DNA from 2 places in the Glutamicibacter sp. NPDC087661 genome. Region 2 is predicted to be linked to the other one. Evidence: predicted binding sites of a transcription regulator. Region 2 holds the regulator's gene; the other holds the start of a gene.

Region 1 (8,319 bases), 930 kb from region 2:
AGAGCGCTAAAAAGCTTTCCGATCAGGCATTGCAGCTGCATGGCGGCTATGGCTACATCATGGAGTACCCGATTGCCCAGTCCTTCACTGCCTCCCGCTTGCTGACCATCTTTGGTGGCACAAGCGAGATCATGCGTGAAACTATTGGACGAGCACTCTAAGCACTTTTGAAAGGAACCGATCACGTGCCTATTCGGCAGATCACTGTTTACGGAGAACCTGTACTTCACAAGCGTGCGGTGGAGGTCACCGAGTTTGATGGCGCCTTGCGCGAGCTCGTTGCCGATATGCACCTCACCATGGATGAAGCGCATGGCGTGGGCCTGGCGGCTCCGCAGATCGGTTTGGGCCTGCGCATGTTCACCTACGTCTTCGCGGACCAGGACGATGCTCCCGAGCGGGGCGTAGTGATCAACCCCAAGCTGACGCTTTCAAAGGTGTCGCAGGCTCCCGCAGATGCTGATGACGACTCCGAGGGCTGCTTGTCCGTGCCCGGGTTGAACTACCCGCTGCAGCGTGCCGACTATGCGAAGGTGGAGGGTTTCGACGAGTTCGGCAATCCGATCTCTTTCGAAGCGCACGGCTGGTTCGCGCGCATCATGCAGCACGAGTACGACCACCTTGACGGCTACCTCTACGTGGACAAGTTGCAGCCACGCTGGGAGAAGAAGTGGAAGAAGGCCAAGAAGGCTCTGGGTTGGGGCGTGCCTGGCAACACCTGGTTGCCGGGTACCGATGAGGATCCATTCGGGCACTAGGCCTCCCGCCGCCTACCGGGCAGTCTTGAAGTCCAGATACCGCTGATGCAGCGCCGCACCGATTTTGCCGGTGGGCGCTGTTTCTGCGTTCCAGAGCTTCGAAGCCCTGCCTTGTTCTAGCCAGAAGGGCAGGAACATGCCGTTCTTGCCGGGCAGGATCTGCGCAGCCATCTGCTCGTCGGCTACCAGCGTGCGATTCGCGTAGCCCAGGTAGTACTCGTCAAAGGGACCAAGCAGGCGCAGTGGCAGCCCGGTGGGCTCCATCGCTTCAAGCTCCCGGTGGGCGCGGCTGCCGGCGATGACCCAGTAGCCCTCCCCGCGCTCATCGCTTCCTGCGCTGGACAGCAAGCCGCCGAGTGCTTCTGCGGCGATTCTCATGGTGGTCAGCGTCTGTCCCGTGTACCAGGCTGCGTCGCGAAGGGTAGCTGGCCCATGCGAGTGCAGGTACCGGCGCAAGAGTTGCGCCAACGGATCTCCTGGTTCCCGGTGACTTGCAATCCATTCATCCACGAGCACGAAGTCCTGCGCGATGAGTTTCGCGTCTTGTGGAATGGGCCCTTGGCAGATCAACCCGTCCAGGACGAGGACCTGCAGGATAACCAGTCCTCGCTGCTGGCCGGTCTCCATTCCATTCTGGTTCAGTGCCTTGAAGAGCGCGGAGCGGCTGGCTTGCCCGTGCTCCTGCAGATGCGCGCTGATGATGCCAGCTGCCTGGTCAATGTCCTGGGTGCCGATCTGCAGTCCCCGCATCCGTGTGGCCGAAGAGCGCAAGGTGCGTTCACGTGTTGCGCGAGTCATCCAGCGCGCATCTTCGGCCAAGCAGATATGCAGCGTGCCCCGCATGGTCCATGACCGCACGAGCCGGCCTTCGCTGAAGAGCGCATCGACTTGCTGGCGGGATTCTTGCGCTGCGGAGCGCTGAGCCAGCGCGTAGCGTCCTGCAGCGAAGTCCTGGGACTGGAACGCGAGCATGTGTTCTGCGGCCTGCAGTACGGATTCTGCCGGCTCCAGTAGCAGCTGGCTCGCCATGCGCGCCGCCAGCGTCCGGGTACTGTCCATTAACCAACCTCGATCCAATGCTTGATGGCCTAAAGCCTAGCAGTGCGGGGGTCCAGAGATGCCCGCGAAGAGGCGCACCTGCAGCCCCCGTTGATGCAGGGCGGCGCAGGCTAAAGCGGACCTCCAAGCCCGGATGCGCGCAAAGGTCGAGACCTGCCTGGACTTTGCTGGAGAGGTGCTGGCCAGGTACTGGTTCTCGTTGGCCCCCTGGACCCGGAAGGTCCTTTGGAGGGCTTCGTGCCGCCCGGATGGAATAGCAAAAGGGACCATCCCAGCGCGCAATGCGTTGGGATGGTCCCTTCAGCTGCAAGCAGCGAGGTCCTAGGCGGTGACGGCTTCAGCCTTCACTGCAGGCACTGCAGCCGGGTGGGTGCCGGCCATCGATTCGATGACGCGCACAACCTGGCAGGAGTAGCCGAACTCGTTGTCGTACCAAACGTAGACGACAGCGTTCTTGCCGGACACGATAGTGGCCAGGCCGTCAACGATGCCGGCGCGGCGCGAGCCGACGAAGTCGGTGGAGACAACCTCAGGCGAATCGATGTAGTCGATCTGCTTGTGCAAGCTGGAGGTCAGCGAGGTTTCACGCAGGTAGGCATTGAGCTCTTCCTTGGTGGTCCCGTTCTCCAGGTTCAAGTTCAAGATCGCCATGGAGACATCCGGGGTCGGTACACGGATCGCGTTGCCGGTCAGCTTGCCTTCGAACTCCGGCAGGGCCTTGGCCACTGCCTTGGCGGCACCGGTTTCGGTGATCACCATGTTCAGCGCTGCCGAACGGCCGCGGCGCTCGCCCTTGTGGAAGTTGTCGATCAGGTTCTGGTCGTTGGTGAACGAGTGAACGGTCTCGACGTGCCCGTGGGTGACACCGAACTTGTCGTTCAGGGCCTTGAGCACTGGGGTGATGGCGTTGGTGGTGCACGAGGCAGCGGTGACGATCTTGTCTTCTGCGGTGATCCACGAATCGTTGATGCCGTGGACGATGTTCTTCAGATCGCCCTTGCCCGGTGCGGTCAGCAGCACGCGGGAAACGCCCTTGGCGGCCAGGTGCTGGGACAGTCCGGCCTCATCGCGCCAGCGGCCGGTGTTGTCCACCACGATGGCGTTGTCGATGCCGTGCTCGGTGTAGTCGACGGTGGTCGGATCATTCGAGTAGATGACCTTGATCAGGGTGCCGTTGGCGAGGATCGTGCTGTTTTCCTCGTCGACCGTGATCGAGCCTTCGAAGCGGCCGTGCACCGAGTCGCGGCGCAGCAGCGAAGCGCGCTTGACGATGTCGTCATCCGAGCCCTTGCGGACCACGATGGCGCGCAGGCGCAGGCCGTAGCCGCCACGCTCGATCAGGATGCGGGCCAGCAGGCGTCCGATGCGGCCGAAGCCGTAGAGGACAACGTCCTGGGGTTCAGCGTCGGTTGCGCCGGCCTGGCCAACCTTCTCGCCCAATTCATCAGCCAGGAAAGCGTTCAAATCAGCGGAACCGGATTCCTTGAACTTCTTGTTCACGCGGCCGAGGTCAACTGCTACCGAACCGACGTTCAGGGCCTCGATGGCATCCAGGATGGCCTTGGTGTCGTTCAGGTCGAGCTCTTCGCCATCGATGCGGCGCACTACGCGGTGGGCCTTGATGATGTCGATGGCGGACTGGTTGATCAGCTTGCGGCCGTAGACGGAGGTCACCACATTGTTCTTGCGGTACAGACGTCCGATCAGTGGGATCATGGCCTCGGCGAGCTCTTCGCGCCCGCTCCATTCTTGCTGGGCAACGACAGACTGCTGGGTCACAGAAAATCCTTCCAATTCAGCCGACTCGCAGATCCATAAAGTCGGTTGGCACCGTGGGAAGCACCATTGCTTTTGCGGTGGCACGAGGTAACAGGATCATCCTCGTAAGTACATGATCCATTCTAGACCGTGCGCAGAAAAACTGAGGATCGGGGACTGTGAATCATCTCACCAGCGCACTAAAGGCTGATGCCGGCGCAATCGCAGGAAGGAAGAGTGTGAATGGGATGGCCGATACGCCGGGTTTTGTCGCGCCGAAGCGGGACGGTCATCTATCTACGACTGCCGTTGCCGGCAGCCTCTAGCGGTCCACCCGACTGCATGGGGCGAACAGCCCTCATGACGCAGTCTGTCTGACCTTGCTCCGAGTGGGGTTTACCTAGCCACCCCAATCGCTTGGGGTGCTGGTGGTCTCTTACACCACCGTTTCACCCTTACCAGGAAAACCTGGCGGTCTATTTTCTGTGGCACTAGCCTGCGGGTTACCCCGAGTGGGCGTTACCCACCACCCTGTTCTGCGGAGCCCGGACGTTCCTCGGGGCAATTGCTTGCCACGCGACCGTCTGGCCATCCCATTCACTACCAGTCTAATGCGTTGGGCGCGGGCCGCAGACCACTTCCGAACGCTGATTCGGTCACAGCCGGGTTCACCCGAACCGCTGCGCCTCAAGCAACCGCAACCAGATTTCGCTGATCGTCGGATAGGCGGGGACCGCATGCCACAGCCGGTCCAGGCTGACCTCGCCGACGATCGCAATGGTGGCCGCATGCAGCAGTTCCGCGGCATCCTGGCCAGCGAAAGTGGCGCCGACGATCACCGAACGCGCCTGGTCTATCACCAGCTTGGCCCGCCCGGAATACCCGTCGGCGTGCAGGCTCGCCCCGGCCACCGCACCCAGATCGTGCTCGATAACCGAAATCTGCAGACCGGCGTCGCGGGCCTGGCGTTCGGTGAGTCCGACCGCGGCGATCTGCGGATCGCTGAAGACCACGCGCGGCACCGCATGGTGGTCCGCCGTGGCCGCATGCCTGCCCCAGGGCGCATCGAGAACCCCGGTTCCATTGATCCTCGCAGCAATGGCCTCGCCCGCGGCCCGGGCCTGGTACTTGCCCTGGTGGGTCAGCGGGCTGCGCCCGCTGGCATCTCCCACGGCGTAGAGCCAGTCGGTGCCCGCCACGAGCATCGTGTCATCGACCTGCAACCGCCGGGACGGGTCCACCCCGAGTGCTTCGAGTCCCAGGTTCCCGATGTCCGGCCGCCGCCCGGTGGAGACGAGCACTTCCTCGGCTTCCACGAGGGATCCTCCGGGCAGCTGGAGGCCGGCTATCCCGTGCTCATCGCGGTAGACCTGCAACGGAGTGGTGTCCTGGTGCACCACTACCCCGGCCTCGGCCAGCGACCGGGCCACCAGCTCGCCGGCGAACGGCTCTTCGCGGCCCAGCAGCGACCCGCGGGCAAGGATGGTGACCTTGGATCCGAGGGAGGCGAAGGCGAATGCCAGCTCCACCCCAGCAACTCCGCCACCGATGATGGCCAGCCTTGGCGGGATCGCCTTGGCCGCAGTGGCCTCCCGGGTGCCCCACGGCCTGGCTTCAGCCAATCCCTCGATCCCAGGCAGAACTGGAGTGGATCCGGTGGCCAGGACTACGGCCCGGGCCGAGTACTCGCGATCCGTCACCTGCACCAGGCCGCGCCCGGAAAGCCGCGCCCGGCCGCGGATCAACTCGATGCCCGCCGAGCGCAGCCACCGTTCCTGCCCGGCATCATCCCAGTTGCTGGTGAAGGCGTCCCTCCGCGCGAGCACCGCCTCGGGATCCAGCGCACCAGTCACCGCTTCGCGGGCCCCGGGAACCCGGCGTGCCGCGCGCAGCGCATCGCCGCTGCGCAACAGGGCCTTGGAAGGCATGCATGCCCAATACGAGCATTCCCCGCCCACCAGCTCGGATTCGACGATGGCCGCCTTCAGGCCCTGCCGGGTGGCATAGTCGGCGGCGTTCTCCCCGGCCGGCCCGGCGCCGATCACGATCACATCGAAGTCGCAGTGCTGCCCGGAGGCAGTTTGGCTAGCTCTTGAGTTCTGCTGGGGCATGCTCTGTCCTTGCTCTGCGTGAAGCGCTGCTGGGTAGTGGGTTCAGCCTAGCCAGATCTGCTCTGCGGGTACATGCCCTGGGCAGAAGATCAGGTGAACTCCGATAAGCTGGAACGCGTGCTTATTCTGTTGCCGCCTTCCGAAGGCAAGACCGCCCACGCCGAAGGTTCTCCGTTCGAAATCGAGGACCTGTCTTTTCCGGAGCTTTCGGGGGAACGCCGCCTGGTGCTTGACGCCCTTGCTGAAGTCTCAGCACGCGAAGATGCCATGGACCTGCTGGGAGTCGGAGCCTCGCTGGCCAAGGAAGTAGCGCGGAATATCAATCTGCACACCGAGCCCGCAGCCAAGGCGCACGATATCTACTCGGGGGTGCTCTTCGAGGCCCTGGACTACGCAAGCCTGGATGAAGCAGCGCAGCGGCGCGCCGATGAATCCATCATCGTGGTCTCCGCCCTGTGGGGTGCCGTGCGTTTTGGCGATCGCATTCCGCCCTACCGCTTATCCATGTCGGTCAAGCTCGAGCCGCTGGGCAAGCTGGCCACCTGGTGGAAGAAGCGCCTGGCTCCGGTGCTGGATGCGGCGGCCGGCGACCAGCTGATCGTGGACGCGCGGTCGAGCACCTATGCGGCCGCCTACAAGCCGGCCAATGGCAACACCGTTGCGGTCAACGTCTTCCAGATGCGCAATGGGATCCCGAAGGTGGTCTCGCACTTTGCCAAGCACACCCGCGGAGAGGTCGCCGGTTTCCTGGTCCAGCAACCGGTCGCACCGGAAAACCCTGGAGAATTGCTCGAACTGGTCCAGACCAAGTGGGAAGCGTCCCTCGTCCAAGACAAGAAGGGCTTGGCGCTGAACATCCTGCTGCCGGAAGACCACCAGTTCACCACCGCCAAATAGCCCAATCAGGATTTGCAGTCCACTACCCCTCCGGCGTTGCCACGCGAAGAATCCTGACTGCAACCGCCGGCCTCGCAGCACCCCGGGCTTCGTTATTCCATGCAGACCCCTTCCAAATGTGATGCAGTTCACTTAGGCTTCACGTATGACATCCTACGTCATACGTCCTTCCTGATTACAGGATCCCACTCACCTGCGAGGAACTGGCCCATGCGAATTCGCTCTAGGCTTCATCATGGAAAAACCCTGGCGGCTGCCATCGCCATCTCCCTAGCCATCCCGGTCATCAGCGCCCACGGGGCGCTGGCGGCAAGCACGTTGGACGAAGCTGATCCCGGTGCACCTCCCGGAAACTTCTCCGAGATCAATCTGGGTTCCGACCGCACTGCCCAGAACTTCTTCTACCGCATTCCGGCGATGGCCCATCTGGGCAATGGCGTTATCATCGCTGCCTGGGATGCCCGCCCCGGCAGCGCCGCCGACGCTCCGAATCCAAACAGCATCGTGCAACGCAAGAGCACCGACAACGGTGCCACATGGGGCGCGATGACCACCATCGCCGCCGGCTTCCCCGGCTCCGCTGACGAAGGAAAATACGGCTATTCCGACCCAAGCTACGTGGTGGATGAAGAGGTGGGGAAGGTATTCGCCTTCTTCGTCTATTCAAAGGATCAAGGTTTCCATGGCAGCACCTGGGGTCACGATGACGGGAACCGCCAGGTCATCAGCGCCGCGGTGGTCGAGTCCACTGATGACGGTGCTACCTGGAGCAAGCCACGGTTGATCACCGATGTGGTCAAGCCCGGCGACCACGCAGTACCCGGAGCGGTCCGCACCACCTTTGCCACCTCTGGCCAAGGAATCCAGCTCACTCGCGGTGAATACGCCGGCCGCTTGGTACAGCAATATGCCGGTGATGTCATGCAAGCCGATGGATCGCGGGCTATCCAAGCCTATTCAGTGTACTCGGATGACCACGGGGCTACCTGGCAGCGTGGCGAATTCACCGGGAAAGCCATGGACGAGAACAAGGTCGTTGAGCTTTCTGATGGCCGCTTGCTGCTCAACTCCCGCGATAACAGCGGCGGCGGCTACCGCAAGGTCGCAATTTCGTCCGATGGCGGCCACAGCTATTCATCGGTCACTCAGGACAGGAACCTGCCTGACCCCACCAATAATGCCCACATCACGCAGATGTTCCCCGATGCCGAAATCAACAGCAGCCAGGCCAAGAAGCTGCTATACACCGGAGCCAACTCGCAGGCCTCCCGCTCCAACGTCTCGGCGAGGATCTCCTGCGATGACGGCAAGACCTGGCCGGGGCTTCGCACGATCCGCCGAGGGTTGTCTGCCTATTCGGTGGCAGGTGCGCTCGATGGGGGCAAGTTCGGTGTGTTCTACGAGGCCGGCTATACCGACAGCATGCAATTCGCATCCTTTGATGAAGAGTGGCTGAATTACGTTTGCGCCCCAATGCAAGCCAGCACATTCAAAGCCGATGCTGGAACGACCGTGGATGTGCCGGTCACCATCACCAACCAGGAAGCCCAAACCATTTCGGGAACCATAGACGTCGGTGCATCGAACCTGTTCAATGCGGCAGCTACCCAGGTCACCGATCTTGCACCGGGCCAGAGCACCACCGTTAACGTGCCCATAACCATTGCGGCGACAGCTCTCGGCGCCCAATCATTGCAGCTGCAGTTCACGAGTGCGTCCGGAAGCACTTCGCAGGC
Region 2 (8,319 bases):
CATTGCCGTTGCCATCCTTGACGGTGATCACCGGGGCGTAGCCATTGCCGACCAGGTACACGTCACCGCCGCTGATCCGCAGCGGATGGTTGACCTTCAGCTCCTGCTTCACTGGCTCGGCATCGGGCGATTCGCGCACCTTGACGTGGGCGGTGAAGTCCAGCGGCTGTCCGAAATGCGATTCGGATTCGCGGTCGAAGATGATGTCGAATTTGTCCAGCGTCACAGCAAAGGGCGGCAAATTATCGGCATTGAAGCCGGTGCCCGGGGTGAAGGAGTCGTAGGCCACCAGCGAATTCACGAAGGTCTCCCCCTCGACAACCACGCGCTGTCCGGTGTAGCCCAGGGCTCCGCCGATCGCGGCCGAAGCCAGTACGCCCATCAGCGAGATGTGGAAGAGCAGGTTGCCGATTTCGCGGGTATACCCGCGCTCTGCGGCAACCGAGGCCCCGGTGGCATCCTCGCGGCGCTCGACACGGTAGCCGCGCTTCTTCAGGATCCTGAACGAATCCTCGATGACCTGCTGGTCATCGGGCGTATCCGTCTCGCCTTCCAGAATTTCATGCGAGCTGTACTGGGGAAGTCGTTCCAGGCGCACCGGGGTCCTCGGCGGCGGGGTGCGCAAGGCTTTGGCGTGCTTCTTCACACGCGGGATGATGCAGCCAATCAGCGAGACGAACAGCAAGATGTAGATCGCGGAGAACCACACCGATGAATACACTTCGAACATCTGGAAGCGATCCAGCCATGGACCAGCGGTGGTGTGCTGTTCCAGGTACTGGGCTACAGATTCGGGGTTGGCGTCGCGTTGCGGGAAGATCGATCCCGGTACCGCAGCGACGGCGAGCAGCAACAGCAAGAACAAGGCTGTTGGCATCGATGTCAGCTGGGTCCAGATCCAACGCATGGAACCCATGAATCCCAGAGCAGGCGCGTCGCCAGTTCCCTTGGAATTCCGTTGTTGTTTCGCCATTAAATTGGCAACCTCACTTCATTGGCAAACCAGTTTTGCAGTTCTGCTACCCATGTTCCCCACAGACCGGTCACCATGACCAGTCCCAAGGCAATGAGTAGTACCCCGCCCAAACGCATGATGAAAACCTGGTGCTTGCGGAAGAACGCCAGCGCCTGCATGCCGCGCTGCAACCCCATTGCAATCAGGATGAAGGGCAAACCCAATCCGAGGCAATAGAACACAGTCAGGAGCGTTCCACGCCCTACGTTCGCGTCCACACCGGTGGACATGATCAGTACCGCACTCAAGGTGGGGCCGATGCACGGTGCCCACCCCAGGCCGAAGGTCAGCCCCAGAACCGGGGCACCCCACAGGCCTGCGGGCGGTTTCCTGTGGATCTTGCGGTCACGCTGCATCCAGGAGAAGCCGCCCATGAACACGATGCCCATGAAGACCACGACCAGGCCCAATGCCTGGGTGACCCAGGAGCCGTTGAACCTGAGCCACGCGGAGGCCTGGCTGAAAAGCACGCCCGCTGCGATGAAGACCACGGAGAATCCCAGGACAAAGAGCAGTACGCCGGAGACCACGCGGCCGCGCCGGTGCTCCTTCAGATCCGCACCAGTCAACCCGGTGACGTAACCGAGGTAGCCCGGCACCAGCGGCAGGACGCAAGGCGAAAGGAAGGAGACCAGCCCGGCCAGCAGTGCTACTGGGGCAGCCAGCAGCAACGACCCGTCCAGGACGATGTCGGCAAAGGGATTAGTGGTCACTGATCAGCTCACAACTCTTCGGTCAGAGCGGAGTCGATCAATGACTTCAGGGTGCCAGGCTCTACGGCACCGATCACGCGGGCACGGACACGGCCCTGGCGGTCCAGCACCAAGGTGGATGGAACCGCTTGCAACGGGACGTACTTGGTCATCGCCAGCTGGATGTCCCCGGAGGTATCCTGTACCGACTCATAGGGAATCTCGAAAGTGCGCTCGAAGGCCTTCGCCGCTTCGGCTTCATCGCGTACGTTGACGCCAATGAATTCGACTTTCTCGCCGAAGCCTTCAGCGATTTCCTTCAGATCCGGTGCCTCGATGCGGCACGGAGCGCAGGCGGCATACCAGAAGTTCATGACTACGGGCTTGCCCTGCCACTGCGTGAAGTCGATATCGGTGCCATGGTAGGTGGTGGCCTTGAGGGCAACCGGTTCGCTGCGCTTGGAAACTTCGTACTCTTCCACGGCGCCGTCGCCAGCGATGTAGTTCTTGCCGTCGCCGCTGTTTGCTTGCGCGGTCAGCGCATCTTCCTTGCCGCTGCAGGCAGCCAAGGGCACCACGGCGGCGGCAACCATGAGCGAACGCAACATGGTGCGGCGGCTCAAGTGGCGAGGATTAGGCACAGGATCTGTCATTTTGCTTTAGGCTCCAGGGATATTCGCCGCGCCGGCAAGCAGCTCGGGGCACGGTTCGGTGTAACGCACGGAGACCAATTCGTCTCCCTCAAAATCAAAGCTGGTGATGGAAGCCAGGGTGCACTCGCGCTGGCGCGGATCGTGCCACAGCGGCTTCTTCTCGGCGGCGCGGCGCGTAACCCAGATCGGCAGCTGGTGGCTGACGATAATGACTTCCGCTCCTTCGCCGTGCTCGGCGAGGGCGGCCTTGCGGTGCTCATCCATGGCCAGGCGCATGCGAGCAACCTGCTGGGCATATGGTTCGCCCCATGAAGGCTTCAGCGGGTTGACCAGCAGCGGCCAGTACTTCGGCTGACGCAGGTGCTCCGCAACCTTGGACAGCCCTTCCAGCTTGTTGCCGGCTTCGATAACCCGCTCGTCGGTGTGGACCTGCAGATCCAGAGCATTGGAGGTCGGCGCGGCTGTCTGCTGGGCTCGCAGGAGCGGTGAGGCCACCAGACGCACCACGTTGCCGCCTTCTGCTTGGCGCTTGGCAAAATATTCTCCTGCCCCATCGGCCATCTGGAATCCGAGTTCCGAGAGCCCGAAGCCGGGGATCCTGCCGTAGAGCATACGGTCAGGGTTGAAAACTTCCCCGTGGCGCAACAAATGGACGGTCGATAAAGGCATGCCTCCAGTGTCTCAAATATTCGGTGCAAATTAGCCATATTGTGGCCACCGTCAACTATTCACAGGACACGCATTGGAATCCCATATGGAAAAACCATCCTTTCGGAGGGGTTGCTCACAATCGACTGCCACTACGCTTAGTCAATAAGACAGTTCGACCAGAAGGACGCATCATGAGCGACAACGATCCTAACCAGCCGGGCCAGCCCTACAACCCGGGCCCTTCCGGCCAGGGTTCATCGCAGAACCCGTACGGCGAAAACCCCTACGGCCAGCAGCCCTCGCCGTACGGCCAGAACCCGTACGGCCAGAATCCGAATCCTTACGGGCAACCGCAGGCACCGGGCTACGACCAGTATGCCCAGCAGGGAGGTTACGCCGGCGTGCAGCCGCCGACCGAGCGGCCACGGACCTTGGCTATCGCCTTTGGCTTGATCATGCTCGCGGGCATCTTCAGTGCCCTCGCCAGCTGGCTGATGACCAACTCCAACATGATGGCCAACATGATTGGCCAGCAGTGGTCGCTGGTGCAAGAAGAGTTCCAGAACCAGATGCAGAGCACCCCGGGCATGGAGCAGGATCCACTGGTTGAACAGATGATGGCAAGCCCTGAGGCCTTCATGGCCCAGGTCAATTCCATGATGTCGACCTTCGTGATTATCTCCATGATCATCACCTTGGCCCTGTATTTCCTGGTGGGCTTCTTCGTTGGCCGCGGCGTGGGCGCCATGCGAATTATCGCCACGATCCTCGGTGCGCTTTCACTGCTGAATCTGGTGACTATCGTTCCAATGATCAGCATGTTCGCTGACACTCAAGCCGGAATTATCAACGCTGTCTACGTTGTGGGCATCTTGTTGGGCATTGCAGGCGTGGTCTTCGCCTGGTTGCGCCCTTCTTCGCAATACATTGCGCAGCGCCGCCAGGCTCGCCTGGCCGGCTTCCGCTAAACGCATGGCCGAGCCTCTTCGCGAGGCCCTGCAGGGACAATAAAGGCGTAGCCGCTCCATCCACCCAAGGGATGACGCGGCTACGCCTTTTCTCGTCTGCGCGGCTTCAGCCTTGAACGGCGAGGTATGCCAGGATCTGCAATTCAGTGGAAAGATCAACGCGCCGCAGGTTCATGCCCGCGGGTACGCGAAGCGGCATCGGTGCGAACGAGAGCACCGAGCGGACCGAAAGCGCGGCCAGTTCGTAGACCAGGTCCTGCGCAGCATCGCCCGGAATTGCCAGAACAGCGATGTTGATTTCTTCGCGTTCAACCACTGCGGCCAAGTCCGCGATCGCTTCCACGTGCAGCTCGCCGACCGGGCTGCCGACCAGTGCGGGGTCGATATCCAGGATCGCCTTGACGTTGAAGCCACGAGTCCTGAAGCCTGCATATCCGCTGAGCGCGCGCCCCAGGTTACCGGCGCCGAGGATGGCCACACGCCAGTCCTGGTTCAGGCCGAGGGTGCGGCTGATATGTTCTGCCAGTTCGCGGACCACGTAGCCCACCCCGCGGGTTCCGTAGGAACCCAACCAGGAAAGGTCTTTGCGCAGGATGGAGGGGTTCACTCCAGCTTCCTTGGCCAGCACCCCGGAACTGGTGCGTTCCAGGCCCTGGGCTTCCAAGGCGTTCAGCGCGCGCAAGTACTGGGTCAGTCGAGCCAGCGTGGCCTCAGGCAGGACCCGGGCTTCAAGCTCTGACATCTTCGTTCTCCCGCACTTTTCGGTGCTCTTGAAGAGCACAACGCATTTTCATTTATTCGGCAGCGGCTAGCTGCTCAGTAGTCGTTCCAGACGCTGTGCGTCGATGTGCCAGAAGTCGCGGACTTCTCCGTTGATCAGCAGAACCGGCACTTCCTCGTGGTGCTTGGCCAGCAATTCAGGGTGCTGGTCAATATCCAGTTCGGAAAACTCCATATTCAACCGGCCAGTCACCTCGGCCACGGTTGCGCGTGCGGCCTGGCACAGGTGGCAGCCTTCTCGAACCAACAGCTGGATCTGATTCAAAGTACTCACCTGCCTATAATCTCACGAGCCGTAACCGCCCTTAAACTTGGCAATGAAATAAACTGGATCAAATGTCTTCCATCGATCATCACCCCAGCCCGAATTCCGCCCTGGCTCCGGACACGGTCGCCGCTTTCTTCGATGTAGATAACACCCTTGTGCGCGGTGCATCGCTGTATCTGCTGGCCCGGAAACTGCATGAGCGCCGCTTCTTCCAATTCCGCGAAATCCTCTGGTTCGCGCTCAAGCAGTTGCGCTTCGCCGCGCGCGGTGAGCACCTAGGGGACATTCACCAGATTCGCGACCGTGCGTTGATGATGGTCCGAGGGATCCCGGTGTCCGAGATCGAGAAGATCGGCAACGAGATCTATGACGAATACATCGAACCCAAGCTATGGACCGGTACGGTAGCCATTGCTCGCCAGCATCGGACGGTGGGCCGTGAAGTCTGGCTAGTCACTGCCACTCCCCTGGAAGTGGCGAATGTCATCTCGCAACGTCTCGAACTTACCGGTGCATTGGGCACTGTAGTGGCCAGCGAAGACGGTTTCTACACCGGAGCGCTGGCCAGCCCGATCCTGCACGCTGCGGAAAAAGCGCAAGCGGTGCGCACCCTGGCGAAGGCTCGCGGCATCTCGCTGTCGAAATCATGGGCATACTCGGATTCCTACAATGATGTTCCCTTGCTTGAAGCTGTGGGACACCCCGTATGCATCAATCCCGATGCGCGGCTTCGCGCCTACGCCAAGCGCCGCGGCTGGCAGGTCTACGATTTCCGCACCGGCCAGCGAGCTGCCAAACTAGGCCTGAAGGCCGCTGGAGTGCTTGGTGCGCTCTGGGCGGCGCGACGGTCCATTCTGCGCCGTTCCGGCTCTTAGGCCGGCGCTGGGCGGCTTTGGATAAAGCAATCGCCACCGTTCAACAGTTTCACTGTGAAGCGGTGGCGATGATTGCCAAGCGGCAAATGCTCAGAAGTAGATTTACTTCTTATTACGACGCTGGTGGCGGGTCTTACGAAGCAATTTGCGGTGCTTCTTCTTCGACATACGCTTGCGGCGCTTCTTGATAACAGAGCCCATAGTGGTTCCTCACAAACTAAATAAATGCGTCAACCCCAAATGCCTGCTTGCGCGCGAGCCCAAGGACAAGGTTGACCGGACGTTAAACGTTCCTTAACAGATTACCCGCTTTTCGGTCATGCTCTGACCATCGCGCGGACTATCGACCGTAAGAACCGGTACCGTGCTGCGGATCAATGGCCGCGGCATTCAGATATGATTCCACGGCGTTTTCCGGAACGCGATAGGAGCGACCGAACTGAACAGCAGGCAAATCACCGGCGTGGATCAGCCGATAAACGGTCATTTTGGAAACGCGCATCATGTCGGCCACTTCGGCCACAGTCATGAAACGGGCTCCGGCAAAATTCTGTTTATCCGTCATGCGGGATATTCTCCTGACGCTGATCTCTTATTCGTCGCGTTAATTTAGCGAAGATGAACTTACACGACTTTGGATCAACATCGGCGGTTCAGGTTCACGTTCGCTTTGTACTAGTCTAATCGCACTTTTGTAACTTTTGCATCACGAAACACACACGTGACCATCTGAATCACATTTTTTGATGCCTGAACGAGACAATCCGCGTGATTTCACCGGGTCCCCAATGAATTCACGCGGATTGCAGCGCTGCAGATTATTAGATGACGCCCTGTGCGAGCATTGCGTCTGCGACCTTCACGAAGCCCGCGATGTTGGCGCCGGCGACGTAGTTCCCCGGCATGCCGTACTCGTCTGCAGTAGCAGCACAGCTGGTGTGGATGCCGACCATGATCTCAGTCAGGCGACGCTCGGTGTGCTCGAAGCTCCATGCATCGCGGCTGGCGTTCTGCTGCATCTCCAGAGCGGAGGTAGCAACACCACCAGCGTTGGCTGCCTTGCCCGGGCCGAAGAGCACCCCTGCATCCTGGAAGATCGAGGTCGCTTCAGCGGTAGTAGGCATGTTGGCGCCTTCGGCCACTGCGATGGTGCCAGCAGCAACCATCTTCTTTGCGGCCTCAGCGCCCAATTCGTTCTGGGTTGCGCAGGGCAGCGCTACGGTGCCTGCAACGTCCCAGACGCTGCCACCGGCAACGTACTTCACCTTCTTGGTGCCACGGCGTTCGGCATACTCGGAGATGCGGCCGCGCTCAACTTCCTTGATCTGACGCAGCAGATCCAGGTCGATGCCGCCCTCGTCAACGATGAAGCCGGCCGAGTCGGAAGCCGTAACGACCTTCGCTCCCAGTGCCTGCGCCTTCTCGATGGCGTGGATTGCCACGTTGCCCGAACCGGAAACGACCACGCGCTGGCCATCGAAAGTCTGGCCGCGGGTCTTGAGCATTTCTTCAGTGAAGATCACTGCGCCGTAGCCGGTGGCTTCCGGGCGAACCAGGGAACCGCCCCAGCTCAAGCCCTTGCCCGTCAGCACACCGGACTCGTAGCGGTTGGTGATGCGCTTGTACTGGCCGAAGAGGTAACCGATTTCGCGGCCGCCAACGCCGATATCGCCGGCTGGCACGTCGGTGTATTCGCCAATGTGGCGGTAGAGCTCAGTCATGAAGGACTGGCAGAAGCGCATGACTTCGCCATCGGACTTGCCGCGCGGGTCGAAGTCCGAGCCGCCCTTGCCGCCGCCGATGGGCATGCCGGTCAGGGAGTTCTTGAAGATCTGTTCGAAGCCCAGGAACTTGACGATGCCAAGGTAAACCGATGGGTGGAAACGCAGACCGCCCTTGTATGGGCCCAGAGCCGAGTTGAATTCAACGCGGAAGCCGCGGTTGATCTGCACGCGGCCTTCGTCGTCAACCCATGGCACTCGGAAGATGATCTGGCGTTCAGGTTCGCACAAACGCTGCAGGATTGCGGCTTCGGCGTATTCAGGATGCTTGACCGATACAGCTTCAAGGCTGTCGAATACTTCCGTGACGGCCTGGTGGAATTCTGCTTCGCCGGGATTGCGGCGGAAGACTTCGTCGCGAATCGTCGCTAAGTGCTTATCCAAGTTTTTCTCCTCATCACTTGGGGCAGGCACAGGCGCACAAGGGGCCTCATTGCCGGCGTCACTGCCCCGCACACGAGAATGCCATGCTGGGCATTCTGAACAAAATTTTCATGTTATAAAACAGGATTGCGCGCGTAACTTAAAAGATTGACCATATTGCACGGTTGCAGCGCCGAAGACTGGACAAGAGCTAGCGCCGACGCCCGAACCGCGGAAGTTTCTCGAAAAACTCTTGCGCACGTCCAGTAACTT

The links. Region 2 encodes Rex, which represses fermentation and respiration genes when NADH is low (regulators of the CRP and FNR family bind a similar motif). Its sites were predicted from a motif close to CTTGTGAANNNNTTCACAAG; they were not measured.
Region 1: ACIOTN_RS05355 (glyceraldehyde-3-phosphate dehydrogenase) is a predicted target of Rex. The motif match lies at 3,752-3,771, and genes of this name have one in related genera.

Annotation. Positions count from the first base shown of each region.
Region 1 covers NZ_JBIUWE010000001.1:1,122,228-1,130,546, forward strand. Annotated here, with positions in the region: gene ACIOTN_RS05340 (acyl-CoA dehydrogenase family protein) at 1-161, shown strand, start outside; gene def (peptide deformylase) at 186-758, shown strand; gene ACIOTN_RS05350 (winged helix DNA-binding domain-containing protein) at 771-1,817, opposite strand; gene ACIOTN_RS05355 (glyceraldehyde-3-phosphate dehydrogenase) at 2,139-3,596, opposite strand; RNA gene rnpB (RNase P RNA component class A) at 3,816-4,171, opposite strand; gene ACIOTN_RS05365 (dihydrolipoyl dehydrogenase family protein) at 4,244-5,686, opposite strand; gene ACIOTN_RS05370 (YaaA family protein) at 5,804-6,583, shown strand; gene ACIOTN_RS05375 (exo-alpha-sialidase) at 6,794-8,319, shown strand, end outside.
Region 2 covers NZ_JBIUWE010000001.1:190,682-199,000, reverse strand. Annotated here, with positions in the region: gene ACIOTN_RS00935 (cytochrome c biogenesis protein ResB) at 1-973, opposite strand, end outside; gene ACIOTN_RS00930 (cytochrome c biogenesis CcdA family protein) at 973-1,728, opposite strand; gene ACIOTN_RS00925 (TlpA disulfide reductase family protein) at 1,737-2,360, opposite strand; gene ACIOTN_RS00920 (histidine phosphatase family protein) at 2,367-3,029, opposite strand; gene ACIOTN_RS00915 (DUF3824 domain-containing protein) at 3,203-3,979, shown strand; gene ACIOTN_RS00910 (redox-sensing transcriptional repressor Rex) at 4,086-4,760, opposite strand; gene ACIOTN_RS00905 (glutaredoxin family protein) at 4,788-5,033, opposite strand; gene ACIOTN_RS00900 (HAD family phosphatase) at 5,096-5,902, shown strand; gene ACIOTN_RS00895 (30S ribosomal protein bS22) at 6,005-6,103, opposite strand; gene ACIOTN_RS00890 (helix-turn-helix domain-containing protein) at 6,243-6,467, opposite strand; gene gdhA (NADP-specific glutamate dehydrogenase) at 6,724-8,067, opposite strand; gene ACIOTN_RS00880 (metalloregulator ArsR/SmtB family transcription factor) at 8,258-8,319, opposite strand, start outside.